One region of the Enterobacter cloacae complex sp. genome, then DNA from elsewhere that is predicted to be linked to it. Evidence: predicted binding sites of a transcription regulator. Region 1 holds the regulator's gene; each other region holds the start of a gene.
What was found. Region 1 encodes PurR, which represses purine synthesis genes. Its sites were predicted from a motif close to CANGCAAACGTTTGCNTG; they were not measured.

Region 1 (4,208 bases):
TCCCAGCGCATTGCCCAGGTTAAACGCACCGATATTCACGGACGATGAGAGCCCCGGCGCCTCATGCGCAACACGCATCACGCGCATCTGCAACGGCGGCACCACGGCAAAGGTTGCGGCGCCCCACACCAACATGGCAACCGCGGCGCCCACTTCGTTACGCGCCAGCCACGGGATCGCCACCATGATGACGATCAGCAGCGTTAAGAAGCCTTTCAGCGTCCCACTCACGGAGCGGTCGGCAAATTTGCCGCCGAGATAGTTGCCAATCGAGAACCCGACACCAATCAGCACCAGCATCGCGGTAACAAAGAGTGGCGTTGCATGGGTAATGTCGTGCAGCACCGGGGAGATATAGGTGTAGAGCGTAAACATCGCCCCCGCCCCCAGTACCGTGGTGAGCAGCGCGGAAAGCACCTGGGGACGCATCAGCACCGCCAGCTCTTTACGTACTTCCGGACGTTCTCCCGCACTTCCTTTCGGCAGTGAGAAGAACAGCGCGACCATCGCGACCACGCCCAGTCCGGCGGTTGCGAGGAAAGACATACGCCAGCCGATAGCTTCTCCCAGCCAGGTGGCGGCGGGAACACCGCCGATATTGGCGATGGTCAGCCCCATAAACATGGTGGCTACCGCGCTGGCCTGCTTATGTTTTGGCACCACGCTGGCGGCAACAACCGAGCCCAGCCCGAAGAAGGCGCCATGGTTCAGGCTGGTCAGAATACGGGAAAGCATCAGGGTGGTGTAATCCGGCGAAATCGCGGAAAGCACGTTGCCCAGGGTGAAAATCGCCATCAGGAAAATCAGCGCATTGCGGCGCGCGCGGTGCGAAAGCAGCAGCGTCATCAGCGGCGCGCCCACCATCACGCCGATCGCGTAGGCGCTAATCAACATACCGGCCGCAGGGATAGAGACATCCACGCCCCGGGCGATAACAGGCAATAACCCCATCGGGGAGAATTCAGTGGTGCCAATCCCAAAGGCGCCAATCGCCAGGGCCAGCAGGGGAAAATTGATTTTCATGAATAAACTCCGGATACCGTGCCGTTACCCGGCACAGAATTAAGAAGTCAAAAGCATGACATCAATCACAAAAAATGAGAAGTTAACATTTTGGCAAAAGATTTTTGCCGGAAAGATAACAATAGCGGCAAGCGAGGGAGAAAATTCTCCCTCCATCTAAATCAGTGCAGCGCAGCGGTTAAACCACCCGCAACAATCAGGGCAAGAACAACAATGGTGGTAAACAGCGAAAACTTCAGATCGGTACTCATCAATTTTTCTCCTTTTATTCACCCTACGAAAAGTGAGCCTGCTCATTTTTACACAGTTCAGGTCAAAAATCTTCCAGGATTTAAGCGGATATCCACTTTACCTCTTCCCCTTTTCATCAAGATAGGACAAAATTCCACGCTAAATTTATTAGCGTACCGGCCACTGACCCCCTCCTGACGTCCTGTGTCGTTTTCCCGGCGTGTCGCAACTCAAGATTGCGTAATAAGGGTGAGAGAAGGCAAACGTTTACCTTCAATGGTTTCAGGAGCTTAGGATATGGTCTGGAGTGACATTTAATGGCAACAATTAAAGACGTAGCAAAACGCGCAAACGTTTCCACCACAACCGTATCACATGTTATTAACAAAACGCGTTTTGTCGCTGAAGAGACGCGCAATGCCGTCTGGGCAGCGATCAAAGAACTTCACTACTCGCCTAGTGCGGTCGCGCGTAGCCTGAAGGTTAATCACACCAAATCGATTGGCCTGCTGGCCACCAGCAGTGAAGCGGCCTACTTTGCTGAAATTATCGAAGCCGTTGAAAAAAACTGCTTCCAGAAGGGCTATACCCTGATTCTGGGCAACGCGTGGAACAACATTGAGAAACAGCGCGCTTATCTGTCGATGATGGCGCAAAAGCGCGTCGACGGCCTGCTGGTGATGTGTTCTGAATACCCAGAGTCGGTCCTTTCCATGCTGGAAGAGTATCGCCACATTCCGATGGTGGTGATGGACTGGGGCGAAGCGCGCGCCGACTTCACCGACTCCGTTATCGATAACGCTTTTGAAGGCGGCTACATGGCGGGGCGTTACCTGGTGGAACGCGGTCACCGTGAAATTGGCGTGATCCCGGGCCCGCTGGAGCGTAACACCGGTGCTGGCCGCCTGGCCGGTTTCATGAAGGCGATGGAAGAGGCGCTGATTACCGTGCCGGAAAACTGGATTGTTCAGGGCGATTTCGAGCCGGAGTCGGGCTATCGCGCCATGCAGCAGATCGTCTCCCAGCCGCATCGCCCTACCGCTGTGTTCTGCGGCGGCGATATCATGGCCATGGGCGCCCTCTGTGCGGCAGATGAACTCGGCCTGCGCGTCCCGCAGGATATCTCGGTGATCGGCTATGATAACGTGCGCAACGCCCGCTTCTTTACGCCGGCGCTGACCACCATTCACCAGCCGAAAGATTCGCTGGGTGAAACCGCCTTCAATATGCTGATGGACAGGATCGTCAACAAGCGTGAACAGTCCCAGTCCATTGAAGTGCACCCGCGCCTGATTGAACGCCGTTCCGTTGCGGACGGTCCGTTCCGCGACTACCGTCGTTAATCCTTTTACGGGGCCAGCTACGCTGGTCCCCGTAACCACTCCCGGTTCAGCGTTTCGCTGTCTCCCAAATAATCCAGCAGCCAGGCCATGGCGGGCGATACGTCGTTTTGCTGCCACGTCAGACAGCACGCGGCGTCCGGGAAGGGATTTTCCAGCGTCAGAGCCACCCACTCCCCCGCGTCAATGCGCGGACGCGCAAAATGCACCGGCACCATGCCAACGCACAGCCCCGCGCTCAGGCAGGTGGCTGACGACTCCCAGTCCGGCGCGACCACGCGGCGCTGATTATCCAGCAGCCAGGTAATGCGCTTCGGCAGCGAACGGGACGTATCTTCCAGCACCAGCGAGGGCCAGTTGCGTAAGGTGTCATCGCTCAGCGGCCCTTCCAGCGCCGCCAGCGGATGATCGCGCGCGACCACGCAGGTCCAGCTCAGCATGCCCATGTCGCGAAACGCGTAGCGCCCCCCAACCGGGATCGCCTGGGTGGCGCCAATCGCCATCTCTGCCCTGCCGTCCGCCAGCGCATCCCAGACGCCGTTAAACACCTCCTGTGAAACGCGCAGTTCGACGTCGGAGAAATGACGATAGAAATCGACGATCATCTGCCGGGTGCGTTCCGGCTTAACGATGTTATCCACCGCGATGGAAAGATGACCGCGCCAGCCGTTGGCGATCTGCTGGCACTGCTCGCGGGTGATCTGCATTTTTTTGATAACAGACCGCCCCTCTTTCAAAAACCACGCGCCGGCCGGCGTGAGCTCCACGTCGCGATGGCGCCGCTCAAACAGCGGGACCGCCAGCCACGCTTCCAGCTGACGCACCGTATAGCTGATGGCCGAGGGAACGCGATGCAGCTCCTGGGCGGCACCGGTAAAGCTGCCGTTACGCGCCACGGCATCGACCACTTCAAGAGAATAATCTGACCACATCTTTTGCCTGCAAAATTTTTGAATTCACCCGCCAAATATTAGCGTTTCACAAGCTGCTTTGCACCTCCTACACTCTGCGCCAACGTACACCTGCCTCCTCAGGAGAATAAACAGTGCAACCCAGGAAAGGATTTTTAGTCTGGCTCGGCGGCTTAAGCGTGCTGGGCTTTTTGGCGACCGATATGTATCTGCCCGCGTTCGCCGCGATGCAGGAAGATTTGCAAACCCCTGCCGCCGCCATCAGCGCCAGCCTGAGTTTGTTCCTCGCAGGCTTTGCCTTGGCGCAACTGCTCTGGGGGCCGCTCTCGGATCGTTTTGGCCGTAAACCCGTCCTGTTGCTGGGACTGGCAATTTTTGCCGTAGGCTGTCTGGGCATGCTGTGGGTCCGCGATGCCGCCTGGCTCCTCGTGCTGCGCTTCATCCAGGCCGTCGGCGTCTGTGCCGCAGCGGTCACCTGGCAGGCGCTGGTAACCGATTATTATCCGGCTTCGCGCACTAACCGCATTTTCGCCACCATTATGCCGCTGGTCGGCCTGTCGCCGGCGCTCGCCCCGCTGCTGGGCAGCTGGATCCTGGCGCATTTCGACTGGCAGGCCATTTTCGCCACGCTGTTTGCCATCACGCTGGTGCTGATGCTGCCCGCGTTCGGGCTCAAGCCTGCGCGTAAAAAAGAGACGCATCC
Region 2 (4,208 bases), 3.6 Mb from region 1:
CTAACGGGAAAGGCACCACCTGCCGCACGCTGGAATCTGTCCTGATGGCTGCCGGCTATAAGGTCGGCGTTTACAGCTCTCCGCATCTGGTGCGCTATACCGAGCGCGTGCGGGTGCAAAACGCCGAGCTGGCGGAATCTGCCCACACGGCATCGTTTGCCGCTATCGAAGCGGCGCGCGGCGAAACTTCACTGACCTATTTCGAATATGGCACCCTGTCGGCGCTGTGGCTGTTTAAGCAGGCGCAGCTGGACGTGGTGATCCTGGAAGTCGGGTTGGGTGGGCGACTGGACGCGACAAACATGGTGGATGCGGATGTCGCGGTTGTGACCAGCATCGCGCTGGATCACACCGACTGGCTGGGGCCAGACCGCGAAAGCATTGGCCGCGAGAAGGCCGGTATTTTCCGGGCGAATAAGCCCGCCGTGGTCGGCGAGCCGGACATGCCGCACACCATTGCCGACGTGGCGAAAGAGAAGGGCGCGCGGCTGCTGCGTCGTGGCGTGGACTGGCAGTATGAGATTCAGGGCCACGGCTGGCGCTTTAGCGATGCGCAGGGCGTGCTGGAGAATCTGCCGCTGCCGCAGGTGCCACAGCCTAACGCAGCGACCGCGCTGGCCGCACTGCGCGCCAGCGGGTTAACGGTGAGCGAGCAGGCGATCCGCGACGGTATTCAGAACGCGCTGCTGCCGGGGCGTTTCCAGATTGTGAGCGAGTCACCGCGTCTGATTCTGGACGTGGCGCATAACCCGCACGCGGCGGCGTACCTCGCAGGACGTCTCAAATCGTTACCAAAAACCGGGCGCGTGCTGGCGGTTATCGGTATGCTTCATGATAAAGATATCGGCGGCACGCTGGCCTGCATGGAGAGTGTGGTCGATAGCTGGTATTGTGCTCCTCTGGAGGGGCCGCGTGGCGCGACTGCTGAGCAATTAATGGAACATCTCGGCAAAGGCGAAATCTACGACAGCGTGGTTTCGGCCTGGCGCGCCGCGATGGCGGAAGCTAAACCAGAAGATACCGTGCTGGTGTGTGGGTCATTCCACACGGTGGCACATGTCATGGAAGTGATGGAGGCGGGGAGAACCGGTGGCGAGTAAGTTTCAGAACCGTTTAACAGGAACCATTGTGCTGGTCGCGCTCGGGGTGATTATTCTCCCGGGGCTGCTCGACGGGCAGAAAAAGCATTACCAGGATGAATTTGCGGCTATTCCGCTGGTGCCAAAACCGGGCGACCGCGACGAGCCCGACATGCTGCCCGCGGCAACGCAGGCGCTACCTGCCCAGCCGCCTGAAGGCGCAGCGGAAGAGGTGCGTGCAGGCGATGCAGCCGCGCCGTCTCTTGACCCGTCGCGTCTGGCTGCAAATAACAACGTTGAAATCGATCCCGTACCGGTAGAGCAACCTAAACCGGTTGAAAAACCGAAGCCGGTAGAGAAAACGCAGCCTAAACCGCAGCGTGACAAAGCGGCCGAGCAGCTGGCGGCGGCAACGGAAACGCCGCCACCGGCCAGACAGGCCCAGCAGGAGGCTGCCCCGACGGGCAAAGCCTATGTCGTTCAGCTGGGTGCGTTGAAAAACGCTGATAAGGTCAATGAGATCGTGAGTAAACTGCGCGGCGCGGGATACCGTGTTTATACTTCACCCACCACGCCGGTGCAGGGTAAAATTACCCGTATCCTCGTGGGGCCGGATGCGTCTAAAGATAAGCTCAAAGGTTCGCTTGGCGAGCTGAAGCAGATCTCCGGCCTGAGCGGCGTGGTGATGAACTACAGCGCAAACTGATAAGTTTTCCCCCTCACCCCGGCCCTCTTCCCAAAGGGGAGAAGGTTAGGGTGAGGGGGAATGGCAGACGTCCAAAGAGACGTAATAAGCCAACGGCGTTGAGCATTTTTTCAGCGCCTTTTTTATTTACGCATGGGAAGGAAATCCCTACGCAAACGTTTTCTTTTTCTGTTAGAATTCGCCCCGAACTGGATGACAGGGCGTTAAATCGTGGGACACATATGGTCTGGATTGATTACGCCATCATTGCGGTGATTGGTTTTTCCTGTCTGGTTAGCCTGATCCGTGGCTTTGTTCGTGAAGCGTTATCGCTGGTAACCTGGGGTTGTGCTTTCTTTGTTGCCAGTCATTACTACACTTACCTGTCTGTCTGGTTCACGGGCTTTGAAGATGAACTGGTCCGAAACGGAATCGCTATCGCGCTGCTGTTTATCGCGACGCTGATTGTCGGCGCTATCGTCAACTATGTGATAGGCCAGCTGGTCGAGAAAACCGGTCTGTCAGGGACGGACAGGGTGCTCGGCATCTGTTTCGGTGCGTTGCGAGGCGTGCTGATTGTGGCCGCGATCCTGTTCTTCCTGGATACCTTTACCGGGTTCTCCAAAAGTGAAGACTGGCAGAAATCGCAGCTCATTCCGGAGTTCAGCTTCATCATCAGATGGTTCTTTGACTATCTGCAAAGCTCGTCGAGTTTCTTGCCCAGGGCATAAACCCTGAGATGTGGCTTAACGAGGAAAAGACGAATGTGCGGTATTGTCGGTATCGCCGGTTTCATGCCGGTAAACCAGTCGATTTATGACGCGTTAACGGTGCTTCAGCACCGTGGGCAGGATGCTGCGGGTATCATCACCATTGATGCAAACAACTGCTTCCGTTTACGTAAGGCGAACGGCCTGGTAAACGATGTGTTTGAAGCCCGCCATATGCAGCGTCTGCAAGGTAATATGGGGATCGGTCACGTTCGTTATCCTACTGCTGGCAGTTCCAGCGCCTCTGAGGCTCAGCCTTTTTACGTTAACTCCCCGTATGGCATCACGCTTGCCCACAACGGCAACCTGACCAACGCCCACGAGCTGCGTAAAAAGCTGTTTGAAGAGAAACGTCGCCACATTAACACCACCTCTGATTCTGAAATCCTGCTCAATATCTTTGCCAGCGAGCTGGATAACTTCCGCCACTACCCGCTGGAAGCCGATAACATCTTTGCCGCCGTTGCCGCGACAAACCGCCAGATCCGCGGCGCGTACGCCTGCGTGGCGATGATTATCGGTCACGGCATGGTGGCCTTCCGCGATCCAAACGGGATCCGCCCGCTGGTGCTCGGCAAGCGCGACCTCGGCGATGGCCGTTCCGAGTACATGGTGGCCTCCGAAAGCGTGGCGCTGGACACGCTGGGCTTCGAGTTCCTGCGTGACGTTGCGCCGGGCGAAGCGGTTTACATCACCGAGAAGGGCCAGCTGTTTACCCGCCAGTGCGCCGACAACCCGGTGAGCAACCCGTGCCTGTTCGAATACGTCTACTTCGCTCGTCCGGACTCGTTCATCGACAAGATTTCCGTTTACAGCGCGCGCGTCAACATGGGCACGAAGCTGGGCGAGAAGATTGCCCGCGAGTGGGACGATCTCGACATCGACGTGGTGATACCGATTCCGGAAACCTCCTGCGACATCGCGCTGGAGATCGCCCGCATTCTGGACAAGCCGTACCGTCAGGGCTTCGTGAAAAACCGCTACGTTGGCCGTACTTTCATTATGCCGGGCCAGCAGCTGCGCCGTAAGTCCGTACGTCGCAAGCTCAACGCTAACCGTGCCGAGTTCCGCGACAAGAACGTGCTGCTGGTGGATGACTCCATCGTGCGCGGCACGACGTCCGAGCAGATCATCGAGATGGCGCGCGAAGCCGGCGCGAAGAAAGTGTATCTCGCCTCTGCGGCGCCGGAAATCCGCTTCCCGAACGTGTACGGTATTGATATGCCAACCGCCAACGAGCTGATTGCTCACGGTCGTGAAGTGGACGAAATCCGTCAGATTATCGGGGCCGACGGCCTGATTTTCCAGGATCTGAACGATCTGATCGACGCGGTGCGCGCCGAGAACCCGGATATCCAGCAGTTCGAATGCTCGGTGTTCAATGGCATCTACGTGACGAAAGACGTTGACCAGCAGTATCTCGACTACCTTGATTCGCTGCGTAACGACGATGCGAAAGCCGTCCAGCTGCAAAACGATCTCGAAAGCTTAGAGATGCACAACGAAGGTTGATGCCTGTGCAGGTGAGGGCGCTCGCCCTCACTTGCAACTCCCCGTAAAATCCTGCACAGTCTGCCCTGAAATCAGCAAGGGCAAAAATCATGAAACGACTCATTGTAGGGATCAGCGGTGCCAGCGGCGCGATTTACGGCGTCCGGCTGTTACAGGTGCTGC
Region 3 (4,208 bases), 2.9 Mb from region 1:
TGAGAGGTACAGATGTTAGAGTTCGCTTTCTCGCGGCGGATATGCTGCTCGCGGGTCTGCATCGCCATGCGCAGCGCGGTGTTACCGGCGGCATCTTTCGATACGCCGATAATACGGCCCGGCATGGAGCGTTTAAATTCATCTTTTGCGCCAAAGAATGCAGCGTGCGGGCCGCCGTAGCCCATCGGCACGCCGAAGCGTTGCGCTGAGCCAAAGACAATGTCCGCGCCCTGTTTGCCCGGTGCGGTCAGCAGCACCAGCGCCATAAAATCAGCGGCGACGCTCACAATCACCTTACGGGATTTGAGCTCAGCAATCAGCGCGCTGTAATCATGCACTTCCCCGGTGGTGCCCACCTGCTGTAACAGCACGCCGAAGACGTCCTGGTGATCCAGCACTTTGTCAGCGTCGTCGACAATCACCTCAAAGCCGAAGGTTTCTGCACGGGTGCGTACCACGTCCAGCGTCTGGGGATGCACGTCTGCCGCTACGAAGAAACGGTTGGCGTTTTTCAGCTTGCTCACGCGCTTCGCCATCGCCATCGCTTCGGCGGCGGCGGTGGCTTCATCCAGCAGAGAGGCGGAAGCGATATCCATACCGGTCAGATCCAGGGTCACCTGCTGGAAGTTTAGCAACGCTTCCAGACGGCCCTGGGAGACTTCTGGCTGATAGGGGGTATAAGCGGTGTACCAGCCCGGGTTTTCCAGCATGTTGCGCAGGATAACCGGCGGTAACTGCACGTTGGTGTAGCCCATGCCGATGTAAGACTTATAGCGCTTGTTGAGGCCGGCGATAGCCTTCAGCTCCGCCAGCGCGGCGAACTCCGTTGTGGACTCGCCAACCTGCGGCGGCGTGGCAAGCTGGATGTCTTTTGGCACGATCTGGCCGATCAGTGCGTTTAATGAATCCGCGCCAACTGTCTTCAGCATCTCCTGCTGTTGCTGAGCATCCGGCCCAATGTGACGTTCAATGAAGGCGCCACGGTTTTCAAGCTGGCTTAAAGTCTGTGTCATGAGCGATGGTTCCTGAAACGTGCAGTGAATCGTAGTTATCTGTAACGCTGTTGCCCGGTGTCGCTAACGCTTGCCGGGCCTACGCAGATCGGTAGGCCGGATGCGCAGCGCCATCCGGCACAACGTTATTCGTCTTCCAGTAATGCTTCGTACGCGGTCGCATCCAGCAGCGCGGCAACCTGCGCTTCGTCGCTGGCTTTGATCTTGAAGATCCAGCCGCCTTCATACGGCTCGCTGTTGACCAGCTCCGGGGAGTCGCTCAGCGCGTCGTTCACGGCAACAATTTCACCGCTCACAGGCGCGTAGATGTCAGAAGCCGCTTTGACGGATTCCGCCACCGCACAGTCGTCGCCTGCGCTCACGGTTGCGCCCACTTCCGGCAGGTCAACAAACACCATGTCGCCCAGCAGCTCCTGCGCGTGCTCGGTGATCCCAACGGTGTAAGTGCCGTCCGCCTCTTTGCGCAGCCACTCGTGTTCTTTGCTGTATTTCAGTTCTGCTGGCACATTGCTCATTGAAGTTCTCCTGATAAAAATAATTAGGCGACCGGCTTACCGGCGCGAACAAAAATCGGTTTGGTCACGTTGACCGGCATTTCGCGGTTGCGGATCTGCACCACCGCCGTTTCGCCAATGCCCGCCGGCACGCGCGCCAGGGCAATACTGTAGCCGAGCGTCGGGGAGAAGGTTCCGCTGGTGATCACGCCTTCGCGATGATTGCCGTCAGCATCGGTGAAGCGCACCGGCAGCTCGCCGCGCAGCACGCCTTTTTCCTTCATCACCAGGCCAACCAGCTGTTCAGTGCCCTTCTCGCGCTGCATCTCCAGCGCTTCACGACCAATAAATTCACGGTCAGCCGGTTCCCACGCGATGGTCCAGCCCATGTTGGCCGCCAGCGGAGAGACGCCTTCGTCCATCTCCTGGCCGTAGAGGTTCATGCCCGCTTCCAGACGCAGCGTATCGCGCGCGCCCAGACCCGCAGGCTTCACGCCCGCCTCGACCAGGGCACGCCAGAAATCGGCGGCTTTCTCGTTCGGCATGGCAATTTCATAGCCCGCTTCACCGGTGTAGCCGGTGGTGGCGATAAACAGATCCCCCGCCTGCACGCCGAAGAACGGCTTCATCCCTTCGGTGGCGTTGCGCTGCTCGTCGCTGAACAGAGACGCGGCTTTCGCCTGGGCATTGGGTCCCTGCACGGCAATCAGCGACAGATCGTCACGAACGGTGATATCGATGGCGTAAGGTTCAGCGTGTTGGGAAATCCAGGAGAGGTCTTTTTCGCGAGTGGCGGAGTTTACAACGAGGCGGAAGAAATCTTCGGTGAAGTAGTAGACGATGAGGTCGTCAATCACGCCGCCCGATGCATTGAGCATGCCGGTATAAAGCGCTTTGCCCGGCGTCTTCAGTTTGGCGACGTCGTTTGCCAGCAGATAACGCAAAAACTCCCGGGTGCGGCTTCCGCGCAGGTCGACAATCGTCATGTGTGACACGTCGAACATACCGGCATCGGTGCGCACCGCGTGGTGCTCATCAATTTGCGAGCCGTAGTGCAGCGGCATCATCCAGCCGTGGAAGTCCACCATGCGGGCGCCGCATAACACGTGCTGTTCGTACAAAGGAGTCTGTTGAGCCATCTTTTCCTCGTTGAAAAATTCACCGTGAAACCCGGTGTCGGCCTCGCAATCGGTAGCCGACGCAAACGTTCTCTTTTACCTGAACTTACCACCGAACCCGGCGGTTAACCATAAGGTAAAGCGGGTCATCACATTAGCTTATGGCTAAAAAACGCAGGAAAGCGTACAGAGTATTTGACTGGGAAAATGCGATTAAACCCGCATAATATTAACAATGATCTAACAGGATTTAGCGGATGATGATATTTCGTGCGGAAAAACGGGCCGAATTTCCGTAACATAAAAACTGTAAGATTAGATTTTCTAATGCGAAAAATGGCGTGAAATTAGATTATTTCAAACGAGGAATTTTCCCCGGCGCAGAGGCCGGGAAAATAAAGTGTGACGGGGATCGAGATTAACGTAACCAGTCGGGCAGATCGTTGAGGCCCATTGCCTGACGGAGAAGCTGAGGCTTCACGCCGGGAAGAGTATCGGCAAGCTTGAGACCGATATCGCGCAGCAGTTTTTTCGCCGGGTTCGCCCCGGCAAACAGCTCGCGGAAGCCCTGCATGCCCGCCAGCATCATCGCCGCGCTGTGTTTGCGGCTGCGCTCGTAGCGACGCAGATACAGATGCTGTCCAATGTCTTTGCCTTCACGATGCAGACGACGCAGCTCTTCAACCAGCTCAGCCGCGTCCATAAAGCCGAGGTTAACCCCCTGCCCGGCCAGCGGATGAATGGTATGCGCCGCATCCCCCACCAGCGCCAGACGGTGCGCCGCGAACTGCCGCGCGTAGCGGCCCGTTAACGGAAACGCCCGGCGCTCGCTTTCAAGCGCGCACAGGCCCAGACGGTTATCAAACGCCACGCACAGTGCCTGACTGAAGGCGTCCGGCATCGCCTCCTGCATCTGCTGCTCTTTCTCCGGCTCTAAGGACCAGACGATGGAGCACAGATGCGGATCGGCAAGCGGCAGGAAGGCCAGAATGCCGTCGTTGTGGAAAATCTGGCGTGCGACGCCGCCGTGCGGCTCTTCGGTGCGGATTGTGGCAACCAGGGCGTGATGACGGTAATCCCAGAAGGTCAGCGGAATATCCGCTTTGTTACGCAGCCAGGAATTCGCGCCGTCGGCACCCACCACCAGACGCGCGGTCAGCATATCGCCGCTTTCAAGGGTGATAAACGCGTCGTTCTCGCCCCACGCCACCTGCTGAAGTTTCGCCGGCGCGATGAGAGTGACGTCGCTGCACTGCTGTGCTTTCTGCCACAGCGCGTAATGGATCACCGCGTTTTCAACGATGTGTCCAAGATGGCTGTAGCCCATGCTTTCATCGTCAAAGGCGATATGGCCAAAGCTGTCTTTATCCCACACCTCCATTCCGTGGTAGCAGCTTGCGCGCTGCGCCACGATCTCTGACCAGACGCCGAGGTGCGTCAGTAATTTTTCGCTGGCTGCGTTGATAGCCGAGACGCGCAGCTCCGGCGGGGCATCCTGCGCCACGGGCTGCGGCGCGTTTTGCTCAAGCACGGCCACGCGCAGGCCGCTGCCCTGTAAACCACAGGCCAGCGCCAGTCCTACC

Region 2: cvpA (colicin V production protein) is a predicted target of PurR. The motif match lies at 1,934-1,951, and genes of this name have one in related genera.
Region 3: gcvT (glycine cleavage system aminomethyltransferase GcvT) is a predicted target of PurR. The motif match lies at 2,705-2,722, and genes of this name have one in related genera.

Annotation. Positions count from the first base shown of each region.
Region 1 is NZ_LT991957.1:4,045,723-4,049,930, reverse strand. Features, by position in the region: gene DBR02_RS19965 (MFS transporter) at 1-1,023, opposite strand, end outside; gene cydH (cytochrome bd-I oxidase subunit CydH) at 1,185-1,274, opposite strand; gene purR (HTH-type transcriptional repressor PurR) at 1,572-2,597, shown strand; gene punR (DNA-binding transcriptional activator PunR) at 2,615-3,526, opposite strand; gene punC (purine nucleoside transporter PunC) at 3,640-4,208, shown strand, end outside.
Region 2 is NZ_LT991957.1:402,401-406,608, reverse strand. Features, by position in the region: gene folC (bifunctional tetrahydrofolate synthase/dihydrofolate synthase) at 1-1,100, shown strand, start outside; gene dedD (cell division protein DedD) at 1,090-1,785, shown strand; gene cvpA (colicin V production protein) at 2,007-2,495, shown strand; gene purF (amidophosphoribosyltransferase) at 2,529-4,046, shown strand; gene DBR02_RS01860 (UbiX family flavin prenyltransferase) at 4,136-4,208, shown strand, end outside.
Region 3 is NZ_LT991957.1:1,143,572-1,147,779, forward strand. Features, by position in the region: gene gcvP (aminomethyl-transferring glycine dehydrogenase) at 1-1,013, opposite strand, end outside; gene gcvH (glycine cleavage system protein GcvH) at 1,139-1,528, opposite strand; gene gcvT (glycine cleavage system aminomethyltransferase GcvT) at 1,552-2,646, opposite strand; gene ubiI (FAD-dependent 2-octaprenylphenol hydroxylase) at 3,044-4,208, opposite strand, start outside.